Regions from separate parts of the Isoptericola sp. MSGPD8_1_ISO-PGPR-S23-394 genome, predicted to be linked through region 2. Evidence: riboswitches for the same ligand, from Rfam matches in the RefSeq annotation. Region 2 holds a riboswitch; the other holds the start of a gene.
The links. Region 2 has a riboswitch for S-adenosylmethionine ahead of AC3RJ8_RS15520 (aminotransferase class V-fold PLP-dependent enzyme). Riboswitches for the same ligand answer to the same signal wherever they lie in the genome.
Positions count from the first base shown of each region.

Region 1: linked by a shared signal. The riboswitch ahead of AC3RJ8_RS00400 (methylenetetrahydrofolate reductase) and the one ahead of AC3RJ8_RS15520 (aminotransferase class V-fold PLP-dependent enzyme) in region 2 are both predicted to bind S-adenosylmethionine.

Region 1 is NZ_CM176517.1:75,853-89,831, forward strand. Features, by position in the region: gene AC3RJ8_RS00390 (FBP domain-containing protein) at 1-317, opposite strand, end outside; gene metE (5-methyltetrahydropteroyltriglutamate--homocysteine S-methyltransferase) at 595-3,060, opposite strand; gene AC3RJ8_RS00400 (methylenetetrahydrofolate reductase) at 3,163-4,170, opposite strand; SAM riboswitch class I at 4,176-4,283, opposite strand; gene AC3RJ8_RS00405 (hypothetical protein) at 4,295-5,302, opposite strand; gene AC3RJ8_RS00410 (LuxR C-terminal-related transcriptional regulator) at 5,422-6,105, shown strand; gene AC3RJ8_RS00415 (glycosyltransferase family 2 protein) at 6,125-7,147, opposite strand; gene AC3RJ8_RS00420 (hypothetical protein) at 7,183-7,356, opposite strand; gene AC3RJ8_RS00425 (NYN domain-containing protein) at 7,528-8,760, shown strand; gene AC3RJ8_RS00430 (lysophospholipid acyltransferase family protein) at 8,775-9,422, shown strand; gene AC3RJ8_RS00435 (sensor histidine kinase) at 9,502-10,854, shown strand; gene AC3RJ8_RS00440 (response regulator transcription factor) at 10,868-11,029, shown strand; gene AC3RJ8_RS00445 (hypothetical protein) at 11,261-12,202, shown strand; gene AC3RJ8_RS00450 (DUF488 domain-containing protein) at 12,288-12,836, shown strand; gene AC3RJ8_RS00455 (hypothetical protein) at 12,915-13,334, shown strand; gene AC3RJ8_RS00460 (class I SAM-dependent methyltransferase) at 13,331-13,954, shown strand; gene AC3RJ8_RS00465 (nuclear transport factor 2 family protein) at 13,939-13,979, opposite strand, start outside.
Region 2 is NZ_CM176517.1:3,365,941-3,379,919, forward strand. Features, by position in the region: gene AC3RJ8_RS15480 (acyl-CoA dehydrogenase family protein) at 1-351, opposite strand, end outside; gene AC3RJ8_RS15485 (TetR/AcrR family transcriptional regulator) at 348-1,085, opposite strand; gene AC3RJ8_RS15490 (acetyl-CoA C-acetyltransferase) at 1,178-2,521, shown strand; gene AC3RJ8_RS15495 (3-oxoacyl-ACP reductase) at 2,539-3,888, shown strand; gene AC3RJ8_RS15500 (MaoC family dehydratase) at 3,885-4,895, shown strand; gene AC3RJ8_RS15505 (amidase) at 4,979-6,439, shown strand; gene AC3RJ8_RS15510 (MarR family winged helix-turn-helix transcriptional regulator) at 6,473-6,937, opposite strand; gene AC3RJ8_RS15515 (redoxin family protein) at 7,013-7,501, shown strand; gene AC3RJ8_RS15520 (aminotransferase class V-fold PLP-dependent enzyme) at 7,510-8,943, opposite strand; SAM riboswitch class IV at 8,975-9,089, opposite strand; gene AC3RJ8_RS15525 (rhodanese-like domain-containing protein) at 9,333-9,800, shown strand; gene AC3RJ8_RS15530 (O-succinylhomoserine sulfhydrylase) at 9,797-11,068, shown strand; gene recC (exodeoxyribonuclease V subunit gamma) at 11,124-13,979, shown strand, end outside.

The DNA of each region.
Region 1 (13,979 bases), 650 kb from region 2:
CCCTGGCGGCCGGGTGCGCCGGCGCGGCGAGCGACGTAGAGCGACGTGTCGTTGCCGTCGCCGACCTCCTCGCACCAGGCGCACATCGCCGCCCGGCGGCTGCTGGTCCCAGGGGCCCGCAGGATGATCCCGACGGGCGCGTCGTCGAGCTCGACGACCACGTACGCCGCGAGCGGCTGCTTGCGGTCGCGCCAGCCGAGGTAGTCGAGGCGGTCCCAGCGGAGCTCCGCCAGGTCGGGGACGATCATCCGCTGCCGCTCGCTGCGGGTGGCGTTGACGAGGGACGCGCGGATCTGCTGTTCGGTGAGGGGGTTCATGGGTCGGCTTCCTGGAGCGAGGGTGGGCAGGGCAGAGCCCGGCCACCCTCACGCGGTCCGACGTCGGATCAGCGGCAGGCGGCCGGGTTCGACGGGTTGCCTGAGCAGGCCTCGACGGCCACCCCGCTCCCCGCGACGACGCGCTGCATCTCTCGCTCCTCGTTCCGATCTGCTGGTCCGCCGTGCGGCAGGACCACCCACCATGGTGGCACACGGCCGTTGCCCCGAGCGATGAGATGTCGCTCACCGCTCGGGGCCACGGCCGTGCTCACGCGGCTCAGAGGCCGGCGCGCACCGTCCGGGCCGCCTCGACGAGGTGCCGGAGCGACGGCTCCACCTCGGCGTACCCGCGGGTCTTGAGCCCGCAGTCGGGGTTCACCCACACCACGGCCGGGTCGATCGCGCCGACCGCGAGCCGGAGCAGCTCGGTGACCTCGTCCACGGACGGCACGCGGGGGGAGTGGATGTCGTAGACGCCCGGCCCGACGCCCCGCGCGTATCCCGCGGCGTGCAGCTCCGGGACGACCTCCATGCGCGAGCGTGCCGCCTCGATGGACGTCACGTCCGCGTCGAGGCCGTCGATCGCCCCGATGACCTCACCGAACTCCGAGTAGCACAGGTGCGTGTGCACCTGCGTCGAGGCCGCCGCACCGGCCGTCGCCAGCCGGAACGAGCCGACCGACCACGCCAGGTACGCCGGCTGGTCGACCCGGCGCAGCGGCAGCAGCTCGCGCAGGGCCGGCTCGTCCACCTGCACGACGGCGGTCCCCGCGGCCTCGAGGTCACGCACCTCGTCGCGCAGGGCGAGCGCCACCTGGTTCGCGGTGTCCGCCAGCGGCTGGTCGTCCCGCACGAACGACCACGCGAGGATCGTCACCGGGCCGGTCAGCATGCCCTTGACCGGCTTGGCGGTGAGCGACTGCGCGTAGCGGGTCCACTCCACCGTCATCAGCGCCGGCCGGGTGACGTCGCCCCACAGGATCGGCGGGCGCACGCAGCGCGAACCGTACGACTGCACCCAGCCCAGGTCCGTCGTCGCGAACCCGTCCAGCAGCTCCGCGAAGTACTGGACCATGTCGTTGCGTTCCGGCTCGCCGTGCACCAGCACGTCCAGCCCGATCTCCTCCTGCAGCGCGACGACCCGCGCGATCTCCGCCTGCATCGCCGCCGTGTACGCCGCGTCGTCGAGCTCTCCCTTCGCCCAGGCGGACCGTGCCTTGCGGATGTCCGACGTCTGCGGGAACGATCCGATCGTCGTGGTCGGCAGCGGGGGCAGGCCGAGCCGCTCGCGCTGCGCGGCGACCCGCTCGTCGTGCGCGCCGCGGGCGAAGTCGCCCTCGGCGAGCGCGGTCAGACGGTCCCGGACCTCGGGGACGACGACGCCTGGCGCGGCCGCGCGCTCGGCCACCGCCGCACGCGCCGCGTCGAGCTCCTCGCGCACCGCGTCCGGGCCGTCGGTCACGGCACGGGCCAGCACGGTCACCTCGCGGACCTTCTGGTCGGCGAAGGCGAGCCAGCGGCGCAGCTCGGGGGTCCGCCCCGCCCGGTCCGCCGCGGCGTCGGACCACGTCTCGTCGTCCACGTCGTGCGGCACGTGCAGCAGCGACGTCGAGGTGCCGACGGTGAGCGCACCGGCACCCAGGGGACGCAACGAGACGAGGCGGTCGAACCGGGCGGCGAGGTCGGCGCGCCACACGTTGTGCCCGTCGACGACGCCCGCCACGAGGGTCTTCGTCTCCAGACCGGGAACGGTCCCGCCCGGTCCGGAACCCTCGGGCACGGCGCCCTTGACCAGGTCGATCGCGATGGCGTCCACGTCCGTGGCGGCGAGCAGGGCCAGGCCGTCACGGGCGGTCGTCGCGCCGGCGGAGGCGTCCTCGGAGCCGCCGGTCGTCAGCCCGCCGAAGGGGGTGGCCACCAGGATGGCCGGGCGCTCTGCCACGGTGTCGAGGGCGTCGTCGGCGGACCGGGCAGCGAGGTCGGTCGCCAGCGCGCGGTACGCGGTCGTGATCGCTGCGTCGACCCGCTCGGCCGGCGCGTCGACGGTGTCCGAGACGAGGACGGGCTCGTCCAGCTGCACCCACGGCACGCCGACGGCGGCCAGCGCCCGGAGCAGCTCGGCGTACGCGGCGACGACGTCGTCGAGCCGGTCGAGGGGGTGGAAACCCTCGCCCGCGTCGTCTGCCGCCTTGGAGAGGGCGAGGAAGGTCACCGGCCCCACGAGCACCGGGCGCGTCGTGACGCCGGCCTCCTTGGCCTCGGCGAACTCCCGCACGATCCGGTGGTCCGCGAACGAGATCGGGGTGGACTCGCTGATCTCCGGGACCAGGTAGTGGTAGTTCGTGTCGAACCACTTGGTCATCTCCAGCGGCGCGTCCTCGCCGCGCCCGCGGGCGACGGTGAAGTAGCCGTCCAGGTCGAGCGAGCCGTCCTCGCCGTCGATCAGGTCGCGGAAGCGGGCCGGGACGGCACCGAGCAGCGCGACCACGTCCAGGACCTGGTCGTAGAACGAGAAGGAGCCCGGGACGGAGCCGTCCTCGGGGTTCAGCCCGAGCGCGACCAGTCGCTGCAGGGTCTCGCGGCGCAGCGCGCCGGCCGCGACCTCGAGGTCGACGGCGTCGGTGCGGCCGGCCCAGAACGCCTCGACGGCGCGCTTGAGCTCGCGCCGCCGGCCGATGCGGGGGTAGCCGAGGATGGTGCCACCGGGGAAGGCGGGGTTCGGAAGGTCGGTCGTGGTGGTCATGAGCACTCCAGGTGTCGGTTTCCCGCGTCGCTCGTCGCCGACCAGGAGGTTGTGCCCGTATTCGTCAGGCATAGCGGGCGCAACGTCCTGCTCGGCAGCGTGTCAGACGGCGGGAGCCTCGGTCGGGATGCCCGGTACCAGCGGCCTTCTGGCCAGGTCGGGGACGTCGTGCGACGTCCGACCGCCGAGGTGAACACCCTCGAGCAGGTCCAGAGCGGGTCGGTACTTGTTGAACGTGTACACGTGCAGGCCGGGCGCGCCCGCGTCGAGCACACGCTGGGCGAGCTCGACGGCGTACGCGGTCCCGTAGGCGTGCTGCGCCTCGGGGTTCGGCAGGGCGTCCAGCGCGTCCAGCAGGTGCTGGGGCGCGGGGACGCCGGTGAGCTCCTCGACACGACGGAGCCGGCGGGGCTCGGTCGTGGGCATCAGCCCGGCGAGGATCGGGATCGTCACGCCGGCCGCACGGGCCTCGGCGACGAAGTCGGTGTAGCTGTCCGCGGCGTAGAACAGCTGGGTGATGGCGAACGACGCACCCGCCTGCTGCTTCTCCAGCAGCCGCTGCACCTCCTGGGTGCGCGTGGTCCCCGCCTGGCGGTTGCCGTCGGGGAAGGTGGCGACCGCGACGGTCAGGGGCCGTGCCGCGCCGCGGACGGCGGCGGCCGGGTCGGCGGCGCACCGCTGCGCCTCGACCTCGCGCAGCAGGGCGACGAGCTCGATGGACGAGTGCACGCCGTCCGCCGGCGGGCGCCAGTCGGGCTGGTCCCGCGGCGGGTCGCCTCGCAGGGCGAGGAACGAGCGGACCCCGGCCTCGAGGAACTCGTCGACGACGGCGGACACGTCCTCGCGCGAGGCTCCCACGCAGGTCAGGTGCGCCACGGGCAGCACCGGGGTGCCTGCCAGCAGGGTCGCGACGACCTGGCGAGCGGTGGCGCGGTCCCCGCCGCCGGCGCCGTAGGTCACCGAGATGAACTCGGGGCTCGCGGCGACCAGTCGGCGCGCCGTCTCCCAGAACCTCGGCGCCGCGTCGGGCCGGCGCGGCGGCATGAGCTCGAAGCTCACCGTCGGGCGGTGGCGTCGTGCCGGGACGTGCAGGGGTGCCTCTGCGACCATGCGTCACTCCATCGGGCCTGGAGTTGAGCACCTTCGTCCTCGGGAGGCTTCCGTCGGAGAACGGGTTGCTGCGGCGTCGTCGAGCCAGGACTCTCGGCCGCTCTGGATGGCTTCGGCATCGACTCTACGCACGGTTCATCCTATGGACAAGCGCGACCGTATCGTGAGATGTGCGAGTGCGTCGTCGCTGGTGGGCCTGTATCCGCCGCTGCTGAGCGAGCAGTTCCGCCACGGCGACGGGGGGATCCTCCAGCGACGGGCCGGCGAGGAGATCCGGGCCACCCTCGGAGCGGCGGACCCCGTGGCCGGAGCGGACTTCGAGGGATCCGAGCGGAGCCGACTGTTCGCGCAGGAGGTGTGCACGGCCGTCGGGCGTGAGCGCGCGACGGTCCTCGACCGCTACCTGAGCGACCATCTCGTGCGGCAGCGTGTGCTGCGGCGGGTCGAGTGGGAGTAGGACCCCACACCGACGACCGCCGCGCGCTACCTCGAGACGCTCCTCATGGTCGGCTTCGACCCTGCCGAGGCCGAACGGGTGGTCGCGGGGACCCCGGAGCACGGTGACCCGCTCGCCGTCGCGCACCTGCGAGGTCTCGACGCCGTCCGCCTCGGCATCACGACCTCCGACCTCGACGCCGCCCGGACGGTGCTGCGCCGGCCGATGCCACCGGAGATGGTCGGGGCCGGTCTCGACGACGTGCTGCGCGCCATGGAGCAACGGCTCGTCCTGACGATCGACCATCGACCCGACGGCCGTCTCACCGTGCCGGCCGACGGACCGGCGCGCACCATCGTCGGCGTGGCGGTGGCCGAGACTCTCCTCGTCGCGGGGCGGACGGACGACGCGACGGCACTGCTCCGGTCCGTCGCCGCACGGCCGGCCGACGAGGACGACGCCGCCCGGCCCGGGAACCAGGCGATGGCGCAGGACGGGCGCACCGCCCGCTCCGCGGCCGTCGACCGAGGGATCACCCTCGTCCTGGACGGCCAGGTCGAGGCTGCGCTCGCCTGGTCGGCCAGCCACCTCGACGAGGCGATCGCCGCCCACGACGTCGAGGGGATCTGGGCCCACGGGTACGTCCGCTCCGTCGCGCTCGCCCTGCTGGGGCGGTTCGCCGAGCTCCGCGACCACGTCGGCGTCATCCTCGCCGTCGGCCTGATCCGGCCCGATGGGCGCATCTGGCCGCCGGCACCCTGGCGCTCGGCGCCTACGTCGCCCTGCAGGAGGGCAGGTGGGGTGCCGCGCGCTCGTTGGCCGGACAGGCCGAGGCCGTCGCCCCGGTGCCCGGTCCCTGGCCCTTCACATCGGTCGGCTGGTTCGACGGCGCGATGGCGGGTCTCGAGGCGGACCGCCCACGGGTGCAGGCCGACGCCTTCTGGGACGAGGCCTCCCGGCTCGAGGTCCGGGGCTACACGGTCGCCGCCGCCGTCATGGGTGTGATCGCGGTGGAGGCCGTCCCCGACGCCGACCGCGCGGAGCATGTGCGCCGGCTGCTCGACGGTGCTCAGGGGGCCGGGCCCCGGGACCTCGCGGCGCTCGCCGCGGCGGCGGTCTCCCTGTCGCCGGAGCCGGCGCTCGCCCTCTACCGCGACAGCCTGCGGCGCGGGGTGCCGCTCCTGGCGGCCCGGGCCCTGGGTCATGCGGTGCGGCTGCTGCGGACGGCGGGAGACGACCGCGGCGCAGACCGTCTGCGTGCCGAGAGCGACCGGCTGCCCGAGGCCCTGCGGGGGCTGGTGGGCGACGATCCGGAGTCCCGCCTCAGCGCTCGCGAGCGCCAGCTGGTCGAGCTCGTCGAGGCGGGCCTGTCGAACCAGCAGGTGGCCCACCGGCTGGGGATCGCCGTCTCGACGGTCGAGAACCATCTGCACCGCGCCTACCGCAAGCTGGGCGTCGCCGGCCGGGACGCCCTCGTGGCGAGGAGCGGCCGTCGCTGAGCTGCCTCGTCGTGAGGTGTCACGTGGTGCCAGGACGTGTCGCGACCGGTGGCGTGCAGCACGACGGCCTGGATGAACGCTCGCTGGAGCGCCAGGTCGTAGAACAGCTCGGGCAGGACCAGTGCGGCGAGCAACCTGCCCCGCGGTCCCGCGTCCCATGCCGTGACCACCCGTTCGACGAGGAACACCCGCCGACGGCGAGCCAGAACGGGACCAGGTGGAAGGTCTGCGTGACCACCGCGAGCAGGGTCAGGACGACCAGCGCGGTGAGCATCAGGGTGCTGATCACGAGCATGAGCTGCTGCCCGTGGTACCGCAGCGTCGTCCGGGTGACCCCGTAGGAGGCGAGGTTGTCGAGCATGCCCTTGTACCAGCGCACCCGTTGGCGGTGCAGGTCGCGCCACGTCGGCATCAGCTCGGTCGTGCACCGCATCGACGACGGCGACGCGAGGTCGAAGCCCAGCGTGCGCAGGGCGAGGGTCAGCTCGCTGTCCTCCGTGATCGCCGTGCGGTCGTAGACGTCGCCGCGGGTCCCGGGCAGGCGGTCACCGCGTGCGCGGGCCACGGCGTCGAGCGCGTCGTCACGCAGGAGCGCGGCGGTCCCGGTGAGCACCGACGTCCGCCGGGTCACGTCGATCTGGGTGGCGTACCTCTCGTACTCGTCGGCCTGGCACCGCCGCAGGTAGCCCCGCGGTCGGTCGCCCGTGTAGACGCCACCGACGGCCCCGACACGAGGATGGGCGTCGAGGAGGGCCAGGCCCTCCTCGACGAAGGTGGGGACGATCGTGGTGTCGGCGTCGAGCACCAGGACGAGCTCGGTGTCAACCTGCCGCAGGGCCTGGTTGAGCGCTCCCGCCTTGCGGTCGGTGTTGTGCCGTGTCGTCAGGACCTCGGCACCGGCTGCTGAGGCGACGTCAGCCGTCCGGTCGGTGCAGTTGTCGGCCACGACGACGACCCGCGCGGGGCGTACGGTCTGGGCCGCGACGGCGGCGAGGGTCCGCGGCAGCGCCGCCTCCTCGTGGGCGGGGACGAGCACCGTCACCCGGTAGGTGACGGTGCCCGTGGATGATCGGTGGCTCAGCGGCCGAGCTCGACGGCAGCACGGCGACGCTGGGCCATGACCCGCACGATCGTCAGCAGCGCGAGCCCCGCGACGACGAGCGTCCAGGCTCCGATGATCCCGTAGGCCGCAGCGGTCGCGCCGGTCACGGCCAGCGCCCCGCCCGACCCGATGGTGGCTCCCTGGTACATGAGATCTCCCTCCGTTGTGGTATGACCACAGGTTCCGGCGGGGCGACGGCCCTCCATCCGGTCCAGGGAGGCGTCTGGGCGGTGATGGCGGCCGCCGTGGGTGGAGCAGGGTGACGCGTTGGGCGGTCGCGGCGGCACGCACGGCGAGCGGTGCACCCGTAGGGTGGCGGCATGGACACCGAAGAGCGCCTTGCCGTCTTCCTCGACTACGAGAACCTCGCGCTCGGCGCCCGGGAGCACCTGGGCGGGATGCAGTTCGACTTCCAGCCGATCGCGGACGCCCTCGCGGTGCGCGGCCGGGTGGTGACGCGTCGCGCGTACGCGGACTGGTCGTACTTCGACGAGGACCGCCGGATGCTGACGCGCCACCAGGTCGAGCTCATCGAGATGCCCCAGCGCATGGGCGCGTCCCGCAAGAACGCCGCCGACATCAAGATGGTCGTCGACGCGATCGAGATGGCGTTCGAGCGCGAGTACATCTCGACCTTCGTCATGTGTACAGGTGACTCGGACTTCTCCCCGCTGGTGCACAAGCTGCGCGAGCTCGACAAGCGCGTCATCGGCGTCGGGGTCGAGAAGTCCACCTCCCGGCTGCTGCCGTCCGCCTGCGACGAGTTCCTCTTCTACGACCGTCTTGAGGGCGTCGACGTCCCGGACGAGAGCGAGGCGCGTCCCAAGCGCAGCACGACGAAGCGGTCCGGCTCCGGCCGGTCGACCAGCTCGCGTGCCACCACCGGCCGGAGCAAGGCCGCCGCGGCCGTCGCGGAGGAGCTGCCGCCCGCCGAGGAGGCCGCCCCCGCCACGACGTCGGGCACGACGGGCGGCAGGACCCGCCGCAAGAAGCCCGAGATCACCCTCCCCGAGCCCGTCGACGTGCCCGACCGTGCGCCGGAGCCGGCGAACGACGAGGACGAGGACGCCCCCACCGGCGAGCCGCCCACCATGGAGGTCAAGGTCGCCCAGACCCTCGCCGGCCTCCAGGGTTCGGCGTCCGGATCGGTGACGGCCTCCCAGCTCAAGCGCACCCTCGTGCGCAAGGAGCCCACGTTCAGCGAGTCCGACTACGGCTTCCGCACCTTCGGGGAGTTCCTGCGCTACCTCGCCGACCGTGACGTCGTCGTCCTCACCGAGGGGCCGTCGTCCGGCGACCCCGTCGTCGAGCTGCCCGAGCAGCCCGACAGCGCCAAGGCGTTCGACCTGCTGCGCGCCGTGGTGCAGGAGGCGGGTGGCACTGCCGCGCTGTCCGGCCTGAAGAACCACGTGCGCAAGCGCCGCCCCGACTTCTCGGAGAAGGCCCTCGGGTACGGCGGGTTCCTGCAGTTCTGCAAGGCCGCCGCGGCCGCCGACGCCGTCAGCCTCGCCTGGGACGACGACGCCGAGGACTACCTCGTCACCCTCTCCTGAGGGATGATGAGCCGGTGACGTACCGCATCCTCAAGCTCGTGCTGTCGCTCCTGGTCTACGTGTTCCTGCGTCCCCAGGTCAGCGGCCTGCACAACGTCCCCCGGCGCGGTCCGGTCATCATCGCGAGCAACCACCTGTCGTTCATCGACTCGATCATCCTGCCGCTCGTGGTGCCGCGGCACGTCACCTTCATCGCCAAGGCGGAATACTGGACCGGCCGCGGCCTCAAGGGGCGGGTGTCGCGCTGGTTCTTCACCACCATGGGGCACATCCCCGTCGACCGCGACGACCCGCGGGCCGGCCAGCGCTCCCTCGAGGACGCCCTGCACGTGCTCCAGCGCGGTGACGCGTTCGGCATCTACCCGGAGGGCACCCGGTCGCGCGACGGGCGCCTGCAGAAGGGGCACACCGGGGTCGCGTGGCTCGCGCTGGCCGGGACGGCTCCCGTCGTGCCCGTCGCGCTGCGGGGGACCGACAAGGTCCAGCCCGTCGGCAAGCGGCTGCCCCGCCCGGCGCGCGGCATCCGCGTCGACTTCGGCCCGCCCATCGACCCCTCCCGGCAGATCGAGACCGGCACCCGGCCGGCCCAGGCGCGGCGCCGGCTCACCGACGAGGTCATGACCTCGATCCACCGCATGAGCGGCCAGGAGCTCGCCGCCTGACGGCACGCCGGACCTGACGTGCGGCGGTTCCCCCGGGCGGGGGAGGCGCGGCGGCGGTCCGCTCGGCAGACTGGCGGGCATGGTGGTGGGGACAGCGAGGGGCCGACGGCGGCACCCCGGCGTGCGACGCGCCGTCGGACCGCTCGTGGCCGGGTCCACCGTGCGTGCCGGGATCTACCTCGTCATCGGGGGTGTCCTCGCCGGGGCGTACCTGACGCTGGTGGCCGGGTTCGTGCAGATGTTCGCCTCGACGGACGTCCCGCGCGCGGCCGTGGTGGTGCTGGCGCTCGTGACCCTCGCCATCGTCGGTGCGCCGCCGTTCCTCGCGTCGGTGCGCACGCTCCAGGTGCTGGCCGTGCGCACGTTCCTCGACGTGGACCCGCGCGACCTGCCGGAACCGTCCGGCCCGCCGAGCGCCGCGACGCGGTGGCGCGGGGCCGCCTGGTTCGCGCTCCACCTGGCGCTGGGCGCCGCCGTCGCCGTGGGGCTCCTCGTCGCCGTCCCGGTGGCCACCCAGCTCGTGCTGTCCGCGGCCGGGGCGGACCGCTCGATCCTGCGCGGCGTGGCGCCGATCAGCGACAGCCCGGTCGCCTGGCTGGCCCTCGCCGTCGTCCTGCTGCTCGCCCTGCCGTACCTCGTGGCGCTCGCCCGCGGGGTGCTGCGACAGGCTGCCGTCCCGCTGCTCGGCCCGGACCAGTCGGACCGCATCGCCGAGCTCGAGGCCGACGCCCGCCGCGCCGCGGAGCGGGGGCGGCTCGCTCGCGAGCTCCACGACTCGGTGGGGCACGCTCTGACCATCACCACGCTGCAGGCGGCCGCGGCTGCGCGACAGGTCGACACCGACCCCGCGGCGGCCCGCCGCGCGCTCGCCGCCGTGGAGGAGACCGGGCGCGCGGCGATGGCCGACCTCGACCACGTGCTCGGCCTGCTGCGCGAGGCCGCCGGGGCGCCGGGCGGGCCGGCCGTCGGCGGGCCGACGTCGGCACCGTCGGCACCTGCTGCTCCCGCGGGCCCCGTCAGAGACCTGCGCCACGTGGCCGACCTGGTGGAGGACGCGCGGCACGCGGGCACGGAGGTCACCCTGTCGACCGACCCGGACGCGCTCCGGCCGGTCGTCCCGGCGGCCGTGTCCCGCGAGGCGTACCGCATCGTGCAGGAGGCGCTCACCAACGCCGTCCGGCACGCGCCCGACGCCCCGGGTGCTCGTCCTGACGACGTTCGAGAACGACGACCACGTGCTCGACGCCCTGCAGGCCGGCGCCCAGGGGTTCCTGCTCAAACGGGCGAGGCCGGAGGAGATCGCGCAGGCCGTGCGCGTCGTCGCACGGGGCGACTCGCTGCTGTTCCCGGACGCGGTGCGCCGGCTCGCCGCCGGCCGTCCGCCGTCGGGCGAAGCCCTGGCCTCCGCGCGGCTCACCCAGCGCGAGGGTGAGGTGTTGCGGCTCATGGCGGACGGGATGTCGAACGCCGAGATCGCCGGTGAGCTGTACGTCGGCGTCGAGACGGTGCGGACGCACGTGGGCAACGTGCTGGGCAAGCTGGGGGTGCGCGATCGGACGCAAGCCGTGGTGCGCGCCTACACGTCGGGGTTCGTGCGCGCCGGCTGAGGTTCCCCCGCACGGGTGAGGCACCTGGTCGCGGCGGGGGATCCGGCCGCCGCCGCGGGCCACGAGGCTCGTGGCATGACCACACGCGAAGCTCCGCAGTCTTCACCCCCGGCCGGCCGCACGTCACGTCGCGACCGGGCACCCCGCCGTGCCGAGACCCTCGCCGCCGTCGGGTGGGCGGCCGGTCTCGTCCTCGCGCTCCTCCACCTCCGGGCCGTGGGCTCGGCCGCGATGGCACCCGAGGCGCTCAACCACGGCCTGCTCCGGGACGTCCCGGTCGAGAGGCTGGCCACCGGTGTCGCTGCGTTCGCGGCCGTCGGTGCCGCGCTCGCGGCCTGGATGCGCTGGAGCCGGTCCACCGCGCGCGGACCGCGGGTCGCCGTGGCCGTCGGTACCGGCGTTGTGCTGCTGTGCGCCGTCCTGCTGGTCGACGCCACCGTCCTGGCCGGACTCGGCTACCTGCCCGCGATCCTCGTGATGTCGCTGTTCAACGCCGAGGTGCGTGCCTCCCTCGACCACTACGTGGCGCCCGACTTCCTGTTCCAGACGGCCGTGCTGTGCGGCGCGGTGCTCCTCGCCGTCGCCGCCGTGCGCTCCGCCCGACGCAGTCGGCGGGAGTGCGAGCGCTGCGGCCGTCGGCACGACGGCCCGGGCCCGATGTGGACGACGCCGGCGGCGGCGGCGCGCTGGGGCAGGGTGGCGGCGCTCGTGGCCGCCGCGATCCCGGCCTTCTACGGCCTGACCCGCATCGCGTGGGCGTTCGGGATCCCGCTGGGCTTCTCCCGGGAGTCCGTCGAGTCGATGCGTGGGATCGACCTCATCGGGCCCGTCGGGCTCGGCTCGTTCGCCCTGCTCGGCGCAGCGCTCACCCTCGGCCTGTACCAGCGCGGGGGCGACGTCTTCCCGCGCTGGACGCTCGGCCTCGCCGGCAAGCGGGTCCCCGTCGGCCTCGCCGTCGTCCCCGCGACCGTCGTGGCCGTGGCCGTGCTGCCCGCCGGGATCTCGATGATCGTCCTCGGCCTGTCCGAGGGGCTGCTGGGGCTGGACGCCGAGACGTGGGGCGCCGTGGGCCCCGCGTTCCTGTGGCCGCTGTGGTCGCTCGCGCTCGGAGCGGCGACCTTCGCCTACTGGCTGCGCCGCCGCGGCACCTGCCCGGCGTGCGGGCAGGCCTGAACGAGTTCGCGCCGGGTTGCCGGGTGCCGGGCCGGCGCCCGGCACCGACCTACGATGAGGTGGCCGCAGCGTGAGGAGGTCGTCGATGGACGCGTCGCCGGGCGAGATCTGGACGGTCGGGCACTGGACCTGCCCGCGCGAGGAGTTCCTCGAGACCCTGGGGACCGCCGGCGTGGAGCTGGTGGCCGACGTGCGCCGGATGCCCGGGTCGCGCCGCAGCCCGCAGTTCGACGCCGAGGAGATGACCGACTGGCTCGCGGCCGCGGGCATCGGCTACGAGTACCTCACCGAGCTGGCCGGACGCCGGCCGAAGCAGCGGGACGTCGACCCGGACCTCAACGCCGGCTGGCAGAACGTCAGCTTCAAGAACTACGCCGACCACACCCTGACGCCCGAGTACGAGTCCGGCCTGGCCCGTCTCGCCGCCCTGGCCCGTGAGCGCCGCGTCGCCGTCCTGTGCGGCGAGCCGATGCCCTGGCGCTGCCACCGCCTGCTCGTCGCCAACACGTTGACGGCGCGCGGCTGGCGGGTGGTGCACCTCCTGAACGGCGGCCGCCCGCAGCCGCACGAGCTGGGGCGCTGGGGCGCGACGCCGTCGGTGGGCCCGGGCGGTGTGGTGACCTACCCGGTCTGACGGGTGAGAACGGCGGACGACCGGTTCTCACCCGCTGGTCGCGATCACGTCCGCCCGTCCCGGGCGCACCATCGAGAGATGACCACACCACTCCTGGCGGATCGCGTCTTCGAGACCGGCGTCGCGATGATGGAGGGCCTGTCGATCTACCTCGGCGACCGGCTCGGCTGGTACCGCGAGCTGGCCGCGGGCGGCCCGCTCACGCCGGCCGAGCTCGCCGACCGGACGCACTCGCAGCACCGCTACGCGCGCGAGTGGTGCGAGCAGCAGGCGGCGGCCGGGTTCCTCACCGTGCGCGGCCCGGCCGACGACGCCGGCGACGGCGCGGGCGGGCGTGCGGTGGACGACCGTCGGTTCGAGCTCGATGCCGAGGGCGTCGCCGTCTTCACCGGCACGACCTCCACGGACTACCTGGCACCGTTCGTCCGGCTCGTCGCGGCGGCGGCGTCTCGTGGCAGCAGCTCGGCGACGACGCGCGGAGCGGGCAGGCCGACATGAACCGGCCGTGGTTCGAGCACGTGCTGCCGGGCAGGCTGGCCGAGGTGGCGCACCTGCACGCCGCGCTGGGCCGACCGGGCGCGGTGGTCGCCGACGTCGGCTGCGGGTACGGCTGGTCGACGATCGCGCTGGGCCGCGCCTATCCCGACGCGAGGGTGGTGGGCATCGACATCGACGCCCCGTCGGTCGAGCGGGCGCGCGCCAACGCGGTGGCGGCGCGTGTCCACAACGTCGAGCTCGTGCACAGCGCCGGTGAGGACGTCGAGGGCGGACCGTACGACGTCGTCTTCCTCTTCGAGTGCCTGCACGACATGCCGTACCCGGTCGAGGTGCTCTCCGCCGTCCGGGCCTCGCTGACCGACGGCGGAACCGTCGTCGTCATGGACGAGGCCGCCGACGACGAGCTCACCGCACCGGCCGACCTCGTCCAGCGGGCGCTCTACGGGTTCAGCGTGCTGTGCTGCCTGCCGGACAGTCTCAGCCACCCGGGCAGTATCGGTACCGGCACGGTCGTGCGGCGCGACGTCGTGGAGCGGTACGCCCGCGAGGCCGGGTTCGCCAGCACCGAGGAGCTGCCGATCGAGGACTTCGGCTTCTGGCGCTTCTACGAGCTGCGCTGAGCCGCGCCCGCCGCCTGCTGCGGCC
Region 2 (13,979 bases):
CAGGGAGGGGTCGGCCGCGACGAGCTCGGAGAAGCACGCCAGGTTGGCGCCGGGCTCGTCCTGGCCGCCCATGCGCTCGGGGAAGGCCAGCCAGGTGATCTTGTCGTCGTCCGCGACCATCTCGCGCATCTGCTCGAGCGTGCGCTCGCGGTGCTCGCCCGGCGTCAGCGTCTCGTCCTTGTGGAAGCGCGGGTCCCCCGAACGGGCCCGGGCACGACGGCGGAGCTCGGGCCAGCGGCCCAGCAGCAGCTCGGACAGGCCGGCGACGTCGATGCGGTCCGCCGCGTCGGTGGCTGTGCCGCGGGCCGAGGTGGTGCCGCTGTGCTCGGTGCGGTCGGACGTCGTCGTCATCGGTACTCCTGCTTCTCGGTGGTGGGTGCTTCCGGGAGGGGCCCGGGCCGGTCGGTCGTGTCGTGGTGCAGCACCCCGACGGGCCCGTTCCAGAGCCAGGTGGTGATCTGGTCGGTGAGCTCGTCGCGCGACAGCCCGGCGGCGAGCGTGTGGCCGAGCCACCACTCCCCCGTGCCCCGCACGAAGCCGACGGCGCCGGCCGCCCAGGCGGCCGCGGTCGACGGCGGGACCCCGGCCGCCTGGGCGGCGGGCTCGGCCACGAGCGTGATGACCGAGTCCAGGTAGGCGCCGAGCGCCTCCACCCGGCCGGACGCGCCGTCGTCAGGCACGTTGCCGCCGATGGCCGTGCGCGTGACGAACCAGTAGACGTGGGGCGAGCGCTCGATGGTCTGCAGGTAGACGCGCACCATCGCCCGCAGGGCGGCGTGCGGCGTGGGCGCCTCATGGGCGGCCTCGGCGAGCTTGCGGTGCATCCCGGCGACGACGGACTCAGCGACGGCGAGCCGGAGGCCCGCCTTGTCGTCGAAGTACCGGTAGAAGATCGACTTGGACGTCCCGGCGACGGCGGCGATCTCGTCCATCGACGCCCCGGGGCCGAGCTCGTGGATCGCGCGCCGCGCATCACGCACGAGCGACGTGCGCCGCTGGGCGCGATGATCGTCCCACCGGGTCGACCGGCCGTCGGGCCGTGGACGGGCAGAGCCCTCCGTGCGTCCCTGTGCTGCGACCGTCATCGGCCACCCCCTGTGACTCGTCTCACGAGACTCAGAGTATCAGGTACTGTGAGTACTACCTGAACATCCGTCGGAGTGTAAGGAAGCACGCAGTGGCCACTCGCCAGCAGACCCCCGCCCCCGCGGCCGGTGACCGGCCGGACGTCCGCGACGCCGTCGTCGTCGGCGGCAACCGCATCCCGTTCTCCCGCGCCGGCAAGAAGTACGCCGACGCCTCCAACCAGGAGATGTTCACCGCTGCCCTCGAGGGCCTCGTGGCCCGCTTCGGGCTGCAGGGCGAGCGCCTCGGCGAGGTCGTCGGTGGCGCGGTCCTCAAGCACTCGCGCGACTTCAACCTCGTCCGGGAGTCCGTGCTCGGCTCCTCGCTGTCGCCCAGCACCCCCGCGTTCGACCTCCAGCAGGCCTGCGCCACCGGCCTCGAGGCCACCATCAACATCTCGAACAAGATCCGGCTCGGCCAGATCGAGTCGGGCGTCGCCGGCGGTACCGACACCGTCTCCGACGCCCCCATCGCCGTCAGCGAGGGCCTGCGCCGCGCCCTCCTCGAGGCCCAGCACGCCAAGACCTGGCAGGCCCGCGCCAAGGCGCTCGCCACCGTCCGTCCCGGCGACCTCAAGCCGATGGCCCCCGCCACCGACGAGCCCCGCACCGGGCTGTCGATGGGCGAGCACCAGGCGATCACCACCGCCCGCTGGGGCGTCTCCCGCGAGGCGCAGGACGAGATCGCCCTCGCCAGCCACCAGCACCTCGCCGCCGCGTGGGAGTCCGGGTTCTTCGACGACCTCGTCACGCCGTTCCGCGGCCTGACGCGCGACGACAACCTGCGCGCCGACACCTCCCTGGAGAAGCTCGCCGGCCTCAAGCCGGTGTTCGGCCGGTCGCTGGAGACGCCCGCCACGATGACGGCCGGCAACTCCACCCCGCTGACCGACGGCGCCTCGACGGTGCTGCTCGGCTCGCGCGAGTGGGCCGAGTCGCACGACCTGCCCGTGCTCGCCCGGTTCGTGGACGCCGAGACGGCCGCCGTCGACTTCGTGCACGGCCGCGAGGGCCTGCTCATGGCCCCCGTGCACGCCGTGCCCCGCCTCCTGACCCGCAACGGGCTCACCCTCGACGACATCGACTTCTTCGAGATCCACGAGGCGTTCGCCTCCACCGTGCTGACGACGCTGGCCGCCTGGGAGGACCCCGACTACGGCAAGAACGAGCTCGGGCTGACGGGGGCGTTCGGCACCGTCGACCGCGCCCGGATCAACGTCAACGGCTCCTCGCTGGCCGCCGGGCACCCGTTCGCCGCCACCGGCGGGCGGATCGTCGCCACCGCCGCCAAGCTGGTGGCCCAGCGTGCCGCCGAGACGGGCGAGACCGCTCGGGCGCTGATCTCCGTCTGCGCCGCCGGCGGGCTCGGCGCCACCGCCATCGTCGAGTCCGTCTGAGCCGGGAAGGAAACCTGATGACCGACCGCTACACCCAGGCCGTCAACTCCGGGTTCACCCAGACCCTCGCCAAGAAGCTGGGACTCCCCCGGCCCGCCATCCTGCGGCGCTTCCGCGCCGGTGAACCGCTCACCGTCGGCCCCGTCCTCCTGCTGTCCGACGACGCCTCGAAGGGCGACGCCGACGCGCTCGCCCAGGCGCTGCTCGGCTGGGACCTCGACGTCCGCCGCCAGCCCGCCGACGACGTCCGTTGGGGTGCCGTGATCCTCGTCCTCACCGAGGCGTCCGCACCCACCGACCTCGCCGCTCCCGTCCTCGCCGCCGGTTCCGTGCTGCGACAGCTGGCCGGCAACGGCCGGGTCGTGACGGTCTCCCGCGCGCCCGCCGAGGGCGACTCCCCCGCGGTGGCCGCCACCCGGAACGGTGTCGACGGCTTCCTGCGCTCGCTCGCCAAGGAGCTGCGCGGCGGCGCCACCGGCAACGGTGTGGTGCTGACCGACGGCGCGACCGTCGACGCGGGCCCGAGCCTCGCGGCGCTGCGGTTCTTCCTGTCCGCCAAGAGCGCCTACGTGGACGGCCAGCTCCTGCGCGTCGGGCTTGCCGGCGGTGCGGGTGCCGGCACCGAGAGCTGGGACCGTCCGCTGGCGGGCAAGGTCGCCGTCGTCACCGGCGCCGCTCGCGGCATCGGGGCGGCCATCGCCACGACCCTGGCCCGCGACGGCGCCACCGTGGTCTGCGTGGACGTCCCCGCCGCCGGCGAGGGCCTGAGCCGCACCGCCAACGCGGTGGGTGGCACGGCCCTGCAGCTCGACGTCACCGCCGACGACGCCGGGGCGCGGATCCTGACCCACGCCCGCGAGCGCCACGGCGGCCTCGACGTCGTCGTCCACAACGCGGGCATCCTGCGCGACAAGCTGCTCGCCAACATGAAGCCCGCCCAGTGGGAGTCGGTCGTGGCGGTGAACCTCGCCGCGCAGCTGCGGATCAACGAGACGCTGCTCGCCGCGGGGATCGACGGGCTGCACATCGTCTCCCTCGCCTCGACGTCCGGGATCGCCGGGAACAAGGGCCAGTCCAACTACGCGTTCTCGAAGGCCGGCGTCATCGGGCACACGCGCGCGATGGCGGCGCTCCTGGCAGCCCGGGGCGGGACGGCGAACGCCGTCGCTCCCGGCTTCATCGAGACCGACATGACGTCCTCGATCCCGTTCGCCACCCGCGAGGTGGCGCGCCGGTTGCCGACGCTCGCGCAGGGTGGCAAGCCGGTCGACGTCGCCGAGGCGATCGCGTTCCTCGCCTCCCCGGCCGCGGCCGGCGTCAACGGGCAGGTGCTGCGGGTGTGCGGTCAGCACATGGTGGGTCAGTGACGGCCGAACCGCTGCGGACCAGCGACGGCGCGACGCTGCGGGTCGAGACCCAGCCGAGCCTCCCGGGGCTCGGCGGGCTCTACGCGCGAGGAGCCGCGGCGTCGGGCCGGATCGCCGCCGGCCGGGCCCTGCCGGCGCTGCCGGTCGTCGGCGCGGGACGCTCGCCCTCGGACGGCCGGGGCACCGAGGACGCGACCGGCGGCGACCCTCTGACCCTGCCGGACGTCGCCTACCGGGTCCCGGGTGTCACGACCGCGCGCCTGGCCCGCCACCTGCACGAGTACCAGCGGCTGCTGCACGAGCCCGTCGGGGACGTGCTGCCCGCGGGATACCTGCACGTGCTCGCGTTCCCGCTGGCCACCGCCGTCATGGTGCGCGGCGACTTCCCCCTGCCGCTGCTCGGCATGGTGCACCTGGCCAACGCCGTCGAGCTGCGCGAGCCGGTCCGGCTCGGGGACGAGCTCGAGGTGCGGGCGTGGGCGGAGAACCTGCGCCCCCACCGCCGCGGCGTGCAGGTGGACCTGGTCGCGGAGGTCTGGCGCGACGCCACCGGCACGACGACGGGGCGGCCCGTCTGGCGGGGGGTCTCGACGTACCTCGCCAAGGGCTTCGAGCTCCCGGACCGGCCGGCACCCGACCACGAGCCCCGCGCGGACTGGCACCCGCCCCTGCCGACGGGCCGCTGGGCGTTGGGCCCCGGCACGGGTCGCGCCTACGGTGCGGTCTCCGGGGACCGCAACCCGATCCATCTGTCCGCGCTGTCGGCGAAGGCGTTCGGGTTCCCGCGGGCGATCGCGCACGGGATGTACACCGCCGCCCGGGCACTCGCGGACGTCGGGCACCAGCGCGGGGGCGCGTACCGCTGGACGGTGGAGTTCGCCAAGCCGGTGCTGCTGCCCGGGACGGTCGACCTCGCGGTGACCCAGGAGCCGGACGGGTTCGGGTACGTCGGCTGGAACGGCCGGCGGCGCCAGCAGCACTTCTCCGGGACGGTCACACCCCTCTGAGCCTGCCGAGCAGGAGGTTGCGCCCGCAATAGGCCATCAATTCGGGCCCAACCTCCTGCTCGGCACCGTCGTAGGGTCGGGGCATGGACGCCCTGCACGAGCTGACCGCCGTCGAGCTGCGTGACCGCCTCCGGGCCGGCGAGCTCACCCCCGCCGAGGTGACCGAGCACTTCCTGTCCCGCATCGCGGCCCGCAACGACCGCCTCGGCGCGTTCTCCCGGGTGACCGCGGACCTGGCGCGGGAACGCGTCGCGACGCTCGGGCCGCCGTCGGGCACCCTGTGGGGCATGCCGACGGGCGACAAGGACCTGTTCGCCCGCGCCGGCGTGCCGACGAGGTTCGGCTCGCGGGCGCTCGCCGGGTTCGTGCCGGAGGTCTCCGACGGCGTCGTGCTCGACCTGGACGCGGCAGGCACGGTCAGCCTCGGCCGGACCACGGCGCCCGAGCTCGGCTTCCCCGCCTACACCGAGCCCCTCGCCGGACCGGTCGCACGCAACCCGTGGGACCTGGAGCGCGGGGCCGGCGGGTCGAGCGGTGGCGCGGCCGTCGCCGTCGCGGCCGGGCTGCTGCCCTTCGCCCCGGGGTCCGACGGCGGGGGTTCCGTCCGCATCCCTGCCGCGGCCTGCGGGGTGGTCGGGCTCAAGCCGAGCCGCGGGCTGCTGCCGTCGGGGTCGGGTGTCGAGTCGCCGGGCGGGCTGGTCGTCAACGGGCCGCTCGCCCGCACCACGGCGGACACGGCGCTGCTGCTGGAGGGCATGCTCGCGCGGCACCCGGACGGCACGGTGGCGCACCCTTTCACGCTGCGCACCCCGGCCGCGCACGCCGGGGCGTACCTCGCGGCGGCGCAGCGCGGGGAGGTGGCGGGGCGCGACGGCAGTGCGGGCAGGAGTGGCGGCCGGTTCCGCCTGGGGGTGACCACCTGGTCGGCGTGGGACGACTACTACGAGATCACCGTGGCCCCGGAGGCGACGGCGGCGCTCGACGCGGGGGTGGCGGCCCTGACCGGGCTCGGGCACGGCGTCGAGGAGCACCGCTGGGACGCGGCGCCCGAGTATGGCGACGCGTTCCGCAGCCTGTGGATGGGGGGCGCCTCCGCGGTGCCGATCGACGACGCGGCCGCGCTGGACCGGCTCGAGCCGCTGACCCGGTGGCTGATCGGTCGAGGCCGCGAGGTGCCCGCCCGCGAGCTGGTCGAGGCGCTGCGGGTCCTGTCCGCGTTCGAGCGCCGGCTCATCGCGGGCCTGGGTTCGCTGGACGCCGTGGTGACCCCGGCGCTGGCCATGACACCCCGACCCGTCGGCTGGTTCGACGCCGAGGACCCGGACCGCAACTTCGCCCAGCAGTGCCAGTACACGCCGTTCACGTCCTGGCTCAACGTCGCGGGGCTGCCCGCGATCACCGTGCCGACGCACTGGACCGACGACGGCCTGCCGATGGGGGTCCAGCTCATCGGCCGTCCGGGCGGCGAGCTGACCCTGCTGGCGCTGGCCGCGCAGCTCGAGGACGTGCTGCGCTGGCCGGAGCGGCACCCGCCGGTCTGGTGACCGCCGGTCTGATGACCGTCAGGCCGGTGTCCGTCAGGCGCGGTCGGGTTCTCCGGCGGCGAGCGACCTGAGCTGCTCCCGCAGCCGGTCCACCCCCTCGTCCCCGAGCCGGCTGGCCCACCGCGCGGCCACCCGCTCGCTGACGTGGCTCGCGGCCTGACAGTACTCCGCGCCTCGCGCCGTGAGGGACACGCGACGCGCACGACGGTCGCCGGGATCGGGCGCGGTGACGACGTAACCGAGCTCCTCGAGCTCGCGCACGACGCCGGTCATGGCCTGGCGGGTCACACCGGCCCGTTCGGCGAGCGCGCTGATCGTGGTGCCGGCGGGGTCCAGGTGCTGGAACACGGGCACGTGGACCCGTCGGATCCGTGGGTGCCCCTGGGCGGCGACCTCGGCGATCGTCGCCGTCACGACGGCGTCGGCGGCCGCGAGGAGCAGGAAGCCCAGGTCGTCGCGGGCTCCCGCCGAGAAGCGCTGGAGGGCGTCATCGAACAAGCTGCGCAACCCCCTTGACAATATACGCAGGTTGGTTGACGATCATGGTCCTAGTCTACGACCGAAGGACCCGCCATGAGCACCGGAGCATCACCGCAGGACCAGCACCCCGCCCTCGGCACGACGCTGCCCGCGCTGACCCTCGTGGGTCCGGACGGGCAGGAGCGCACACTCGGCGACGTCGTGGCCGGGCGCACCGCCGTCGTCCACTTCATGCGGTCCGCGACCTGCCCGGTGTGCCTCGCGCACGCGGCCCAGGTGCAGCGCATGCACGACGCCGGAGAGCTCGGGGACACGGCCTTCCTGCTGCTCGCGCCGGGCGCTGCTGCCGAGGCCGCCACGGCCGCGGGGCGCGCGGCGCGCCGGGCCCCGGTCGCAGAGGTGTGGGCCACCGGGGACCACGCGGACGCCGGGCTGCGGAAGGTCGCACTGCTGCAGCACAGCGGCACGTTCGTCCTCGACGCCCGCGGCGTGGTGCGTGCGGCGCGCACCTCCGCGCTGCCGGTCACCAGCTTCTCGGCGGACGAGGTCCGCGAGGCGTTGGCCAGCCTGGCGACCGCCTGAGAGCCGGGTCAGGCGTCCTCGGGCAGGCAGCCGAACGCCTCGTCGCGGCCAGGCCCGGCGGTGGCGAGCAGCCCCTCGAGCCCGGAGCCCTCGGGCACGGGGCGCGGGTCGTCGACGACGATCCACAGGCCGTCCACGACGTCGTAGCGCGCCTGCGGACCGTCGGCGACCAGGGCACCCACGGCAGCGACCAGGCGCTCGACCTCCTCCCCCGCCGTGCCGACGCCCACGGACGAGCGGACCGCCCCCGCGCCGTACCCCAGACGGGAGAGCAGCGGGTGCGCGCAGAACCGCCCGTCGCGCACCCCGATGCCGTGCTCGGCGGACAGGTACGCGGCGACCGCGCCGGGCTCGTACCCGGCGACGGTGAACGTGACGACCCCGACGGCGTCGGCGGCATCGGGCCACAGCCGCACCACCTCGACACCCTCGATCACCTCGAGGCCCGCGACGAGGCGCGCGCGCAGTGCGTCCTCGTGCTCGCGCAGCGCGACCGGGTCGACCCCGGCCAGCGCCTCGCAGGCCGCCGCGAGCGCCAGCGCGCCGAGCACGTTGGGCGAGCCGGCCTCGTGCCGGGCCGGGCCGTCGTGCCACTCGGTGCCGTCGACCCGCACGCTGCGCACGGCGCCGCCGCCCGCGAGGTAGGGCGTGCCGGCGTCGAGCCAGTCCCGCCGGCCCACCAGCACCCCGGCGCCGAACGGGGCGTAGGTCTTGTGCCCGGAGAACGCGAGGTAGTCGACGCCGGTCTCGGCCAGCGAGAAGCGGCGGTGCGGCACGAGCTGCGCACCGTCGAGGAGCACCCGGGTACCGACGGCGTGGGCTGCGCTCACGACGTCGGCGACCGGCAGCACCTCGCCGGTGACGTTCGAGGCGCCGGTGAGGGCCACGAGGGCGTAGGCCCGGCCGGCGGCGGCGCCGGCGGCCAGCTCGTCGCGCAGCGCGGTGACGGTCCCGGCGGCCGTGGCGCGCCCGGTCAGCACGGTGGCGTCCGCGCCGCGCTGCCAGGGCAGGAAGTTCGCGTGATGCTCGACGTCGAGGACGAGCACCCGGCCGGGCTCGCCGTCGACTGCCGGGAGGCACCCGGCGAGCAGGTTCAGCGCGTCGGTGGTGTTGCGCACGATCAGCGTGGCGTCGTCGTCGCGCGCACCCACGAACTCGCCGATGGTGCGCCGCGCCGTCTCGTACAGGGAGGTGGAGACCTGCGAGAGGTACCCGGCACCGCGGTGCACGGAGGCGTACAGCGGGAGGGTGCGGGTGATGCGGTCGGCGACGGCCTGCAGCGCCGGGGCCGAGGCCGCGACGTCGAGGTTCGCGTACGAGAGCCGGCGGCCGTCGACGAGGGGGGCGGGGGTCTCGTGCCCGACGACGGGCAGCAGCGGGGCGAGGTCCGCGACGGTGGCCTCGGCGCCCGGACAGGCGGGGCTCTCCGTGAGCGTGGTCATGACGTCCTCCTCGTTCGTTCCGGGGAGGGGCTCCCCGCGCTTGCCGGTCGCCGGGCGGCGCCGTGCCAGGTCGTCACCCGGGGCACCCCGCCGCGAGGGAGGGTTGCCGGCCAGCGAGCCGGGGCTTCGCGCTGGCGCTCATGACCTGCTCTCAGGTTCACCGATCCGCCGGGGAGTGTCAACAAATGGGCGGCGCGTCTCAGGATGTGAGTCAGCGCCGCGCGACCAGCAGGCGAGACGCTCGTCCCGCTCCCTGGACGCGGTGTCGTACGATCGCTCTGACCATCCCGAGCGGCCGAGTGACGTGGCACGTCGACGCCGCAGCAACCCGCGGGGGCCCTCCAGCCCTCGGACGCGGTGCTACCGCCACGACCGATGGGAGGAGTGCCGTGAACGCACCGACCGAACCGCCGATCGAACCGCGACCCGCGCAGGGCTACGCCGGGGACATCACACCGCAGCAGGCATGGGACCTGCTCTCCGCCGAGCCGGACGGCGTGCTCGTCGACGTCCGCACCGACGGCGAGTGGCGCACCATCGGGGTCCCTGACCTCACCGGGCTCGGCAAGGACACCGTGTTCGCCCAGTGGGTCACGGCGGACGGCCGACCCAACCCGGCCTTCCTCGCCGAGCTGGAGATGGCAGGGATCGGCCCCGACCGGCCGGTCGTCTTCCTGTGCCGCTCCGGCCAGCGCTCCATCGGGGCCGCCCGGCTCGCCACCTCCGCGGGTATCGGCCCGTCCTACAACGTCCTCGAGGGCTTCGAGGGCGCGCCCGGCTTCGGCGGGGTGCGCGACCAGCAGGGCTGGAAGGTGCGCGGCCTGCCCTGGGGCTCCTACGACGAGGCCACCGCGTGACCGGCACCGAGGTCCCCACCGGCCCCGGCGCTGACCCGACCCGGCCCGGTGGGTCGGGGCGCGGCCCGCTGCCCGACGGCGTCCGCCCGGCGACGCTCGCCGTGCGCGGTGGGCACCGGCGCTCCGAGTTCGAGGAGATGTCCGAGGGGCTCTTCCTCACCCAGGGCTACACCTACGGCTCCGCCGCCGACGCCGAGGCCGCGTTCGCCGGGGAGACCTCGCGGTTCATGTACTCGCGGTACGGCAACCCGACCGTGCACACGTTCGAGGAGCGGCTGCGCCTCGTCGAGGGCGCCGAGGCCTGCTACGCCACCGCGACCGGCATGTCGGCGGTCTTCACGACCCTCGCGGCGCTGGTGTCCTCCGGGTCCCGCATCGTCTCCGCCCGTGCGTTGTTCGGCTCCACCAACGTCATCTACGACGAGATCCTCGCCAAGTGGGACGTACGGGTCGACCTCGTCGACGGGCACGTGCCGTCCCAGTGGGAGGAAGCCCTCGCCACGCCGGCCGACGTCGTGTTCTTCGAGACCCCCTCCAACCCCATGCAGGACCTGGTCGACGTGCGCCGCGTCAGCGAGCTCGCCCACGCGGCCGGCGCCGTCGTCGTGGTGGACAACGTGTTCGCCACGCCGATCTTGCAGAAGCCGTTCGAGCTCGGCGCCGACGTCGTCGTCTACTCCGCGACCAAGCACATCGACGGGCAGGGGCGCGTGCTGGGCGGGGCGATCCTCGGGTCCGAGGAGTTCCTCTCCGGACCCGTCCAGACGTTCCTGCGGCACACCGGCCCGTCGCTGAGCCCCTTCAACGCCTGGGTGCTGCTCAAGGGCCTCGAGACCCTCGACGTGCGGGTGCGCGCCCAGAACGCCGCCGCGCTGCAGGTCGCGACGGCGCTGGAAGGACGCGAGGAGATCACCCGCGTCCGCTACCCGTTCCTGCCGTCGCACCCGCAGCACGAGCTGGCGACGTCCCAGCAGACCGGCGGCGGCACCGTCGTCACCTTCGAGCTCACGGTGCCCGACGGCGCCACCCCGGCCGAGGCGAAGCAGCGCACCTTCCGGTTCCTCGACGCGCTGCGCATCGTGGACCTGTCCAACAACCTCGGCGACACCAAGTCGATCGTCACGCACCCGGCGACGACGACGCACCGCAAGCTGGGTCCGGACGGCCGGGCCGCCGTCGGCATCCGGGACACGACCGTGCGGCTCTCCGTCGGCCTCGAGGACCCGCTGGACATCATCGAGGACGTGGACCAGGCCCTGCGGGCCTGACCGGGCGAGCACGAGACACGCGGCGCTTGTCGGACGGCGCGCGTAGCCTGACCGCGTGCTGCACATCCACCGGTCGGAGCGCGCCGACGCGCTGGTCGCGCCCCTGGCCGAGGTGCTGGCCGAGCCGCCGGTCGACCCGTTCACGCCGGACGTCGTGGCGGTACCGACACGCGGGGTGGAGCGGTGGCTCGCGCAACGGCTCGCGCACCACCTGGGCGACGGCGGCACGGGTGCGGGGGTGTGCGCGAACGTCGACTTCGGGTCGACCACCCGGCTCGTCGCGTCGGCCGTCGCCGCGGTGACCGGCGTCGAGCCCGACGACGACCCGTGGCGCCGCGAGCGCCTGGTCTGGCCGGTGCTGCAGGTGGTGGACGCCTCGCTGGACGAACCGTGGGCGGCGCCGCTGGCCCGGTACGTGGGCGGGCCGGACGACGTGGTGCGCCGGTCGCGGCGGCTCGCGCTGGCGCAGCGGGTGGCCGACCTGTTCACCGCGTACGCACGCCAGCGGCCGGCGCTGCTGGCGGCGTGGCACGACGGGGACGCCGGCGACGGGGCGGGGGGCGCGGTCCCGGACGACCTGGCCTGGCAGCGCGAGCTGTGGCAGCGGGTCCGCGACCTGCTGGACGCCCCGAGCCCTGCCGAGGCGCTCGGCGACGCCGTCGCGGCGCTGGGACGGGACCCGGACGCCGTCGACCTGCCGTCGCGGCTGTCCGTGTTCGGCCCGACCCGGTTGCCGGAGGACGAGCGGCGGGTGCTGCGCGCCCTCGCGCGCGACCGGGACGTGCACCTGTGGCTGCCGCACCCGTCGGCAGCGCTGTGGGACGCCGTCGACGCCTCCCCAGAGGCTCGCCGGAGCCTGCGGCGCGCGGACCTGCCGTCGGCCGCCCGCCACCCCTTGCTGACGTCGACGGCGCGGGATGCCGTCGAGCTCCAGGTGCGGCTCACCGGGTTGCGCGACCCCGACGAGGCAGAGGCCGCCGTGACGCACCACCCGGCACCCGCTCCCCCGGCGACGCTGCTCGGCGCGCTGCAGACGTCGCTGCGCACGGACGCCCCCGACCCCGCGGAACGCATCGAGCTCGCCCAGGCGGACCGTAGCGTGCAGGTGCACGCCTGCCACGGCCGCTCCCGGCAGGTGGAGGTGTTGCGCGACGTCCTGGTGGGCCTGTTCGCCGCGGACCCCACGCTGGAACCGCGCGACGTCGTCGTGCTGTGCCCGGACGTCGAGGCCTTCGCGCCGCTCGTCACGGCCACGTTCGGCGCGGCCCCGGACGGTGCCGCCACCGTCCACCCCGGCCAACGCCTGCGCGTGAGCCTCGCGGACCGCGGGGCGGGTGCGGTGAACCCGGTGCTGGCCGTGCTGTCCACGCTGCTGCGGCTGGCGGACGGCCGGGTGACGGCCTCCGAGGTGCTCGACCTCGCGGCATCCGCCCCGGTGCGGCGCCGCTTCCGGCTCACCGACGACGACCTCGACCGGTGGCGCCGCTGGGCCGTGGAGGTGGGGGTGCGCTGGGGCGAGGACGGCACCCGGCGCGAACGCTTCGGCATCGACCCGCGCGTGCGGCAGGGCACGTGGGACGCCGCGCTCGACCGGGTGCTGCTCGGTGTCGCGATGGCGGAGGAGGACTCCCGGTACGTGGGGCCCGCGCTGCCGCTGGACGACGTCGGGTCGACGGACGTCGAGGTGGCGGGCCGGTTCAGCGAGCTGGTCGCGCGCCTCACGGAACTGCTCGCAGAGCTCGCGGGCGTGCGGCCCCTGGGAGCGTGGTTGGACACCCTGGACCGAGCGGTGACCCTCCTGACGGACCCGACGCCGGACGACGCCTGGCAGACGAGCCAGGCGCGGCGCATCCTCACGGGCGTGCGGGCGTCGGGAGAGGCCCACATGGGCTCCTGGCTCGCGCTGGAGGACGTGCGCGCGCTGCTCGCCGACCGGCTGGCGCCCCGTCCGACCCGGTCCGGCTTCCGCACGGGCGCGCTGACGGTGTGCTCCCTGGAACCGATGCGGGCCGTCCCGCACCGGGTGGTGTGCCTCCTCGGCATGGACGACACCGTGTTCCCGCGGTCCACCTCCCCGGACGGCGACGACCTGCTCGCGCGCGACGCGTGCGTCGGGGAACGGGACCCCCGCACCGAGGACCGGCAGATCTTCCTCGACGCCCTGGGGGCGGCCGGCGAGCACCTGGTGGTGCTGCACACGGGGGCGGACGAGCGCACGGGCGCGTCCCGGCCGCCGGCCGTGCCCGTCGCGGAGCTGCTGGACACGCTCGACCGGCTCGCCGCCGGCCCGGGCGGCGGGCCGGCACGCGAGCACGTGGTCGTGCACCACCCGTTGCAGGCGGTCGGCGAGCCCAACTTCGTGGCCGGTGCGCTGGGCACGCCCGGCCCGTTCAGCCACGACACCGCCGCGCTCGCCGGTGCGGTGGCCGGCCGGACCGACCGCGCGACTCCGGGCCTGCTCGTCACCGATCCGCTGGCCGTCGACCCGCCCGGCGGGACCGACGTCGACCTCGACGACCTCGTCGCCGTGCTGGAGCACCCCGTGCGCTGGTTCGTCACGCGGAGCCTGGGTGTGCGGCTCACCCAGGACGCCGACGAGGTGGACGACCGGCTCCCGCTCAGCCCGGACCCGCTGGTGGGCTGGGGTGCCGGGGACCGCATCCTCACCCGCACCCTCGCGGGCACCGACCCGCAGCTGGCCTTCCAGGCCGAGTGGCGGCGCGGTCAGCTCCCGCCGCGGCGCCTCGGGCACGCCGCGCTGTCGAACGTGCTGCAGCGCGTGCAGCCGGTCCACGCGACGGCGTCGGCCGCGATGTCCACGGCGGCGGCACGCTCGGTGGACGTCACCGCGGTGCTGCCGTCCGGCGTCACCGTGGTCGGTACCGTGCCGGGCGTCCACGGCGAGCGCGTG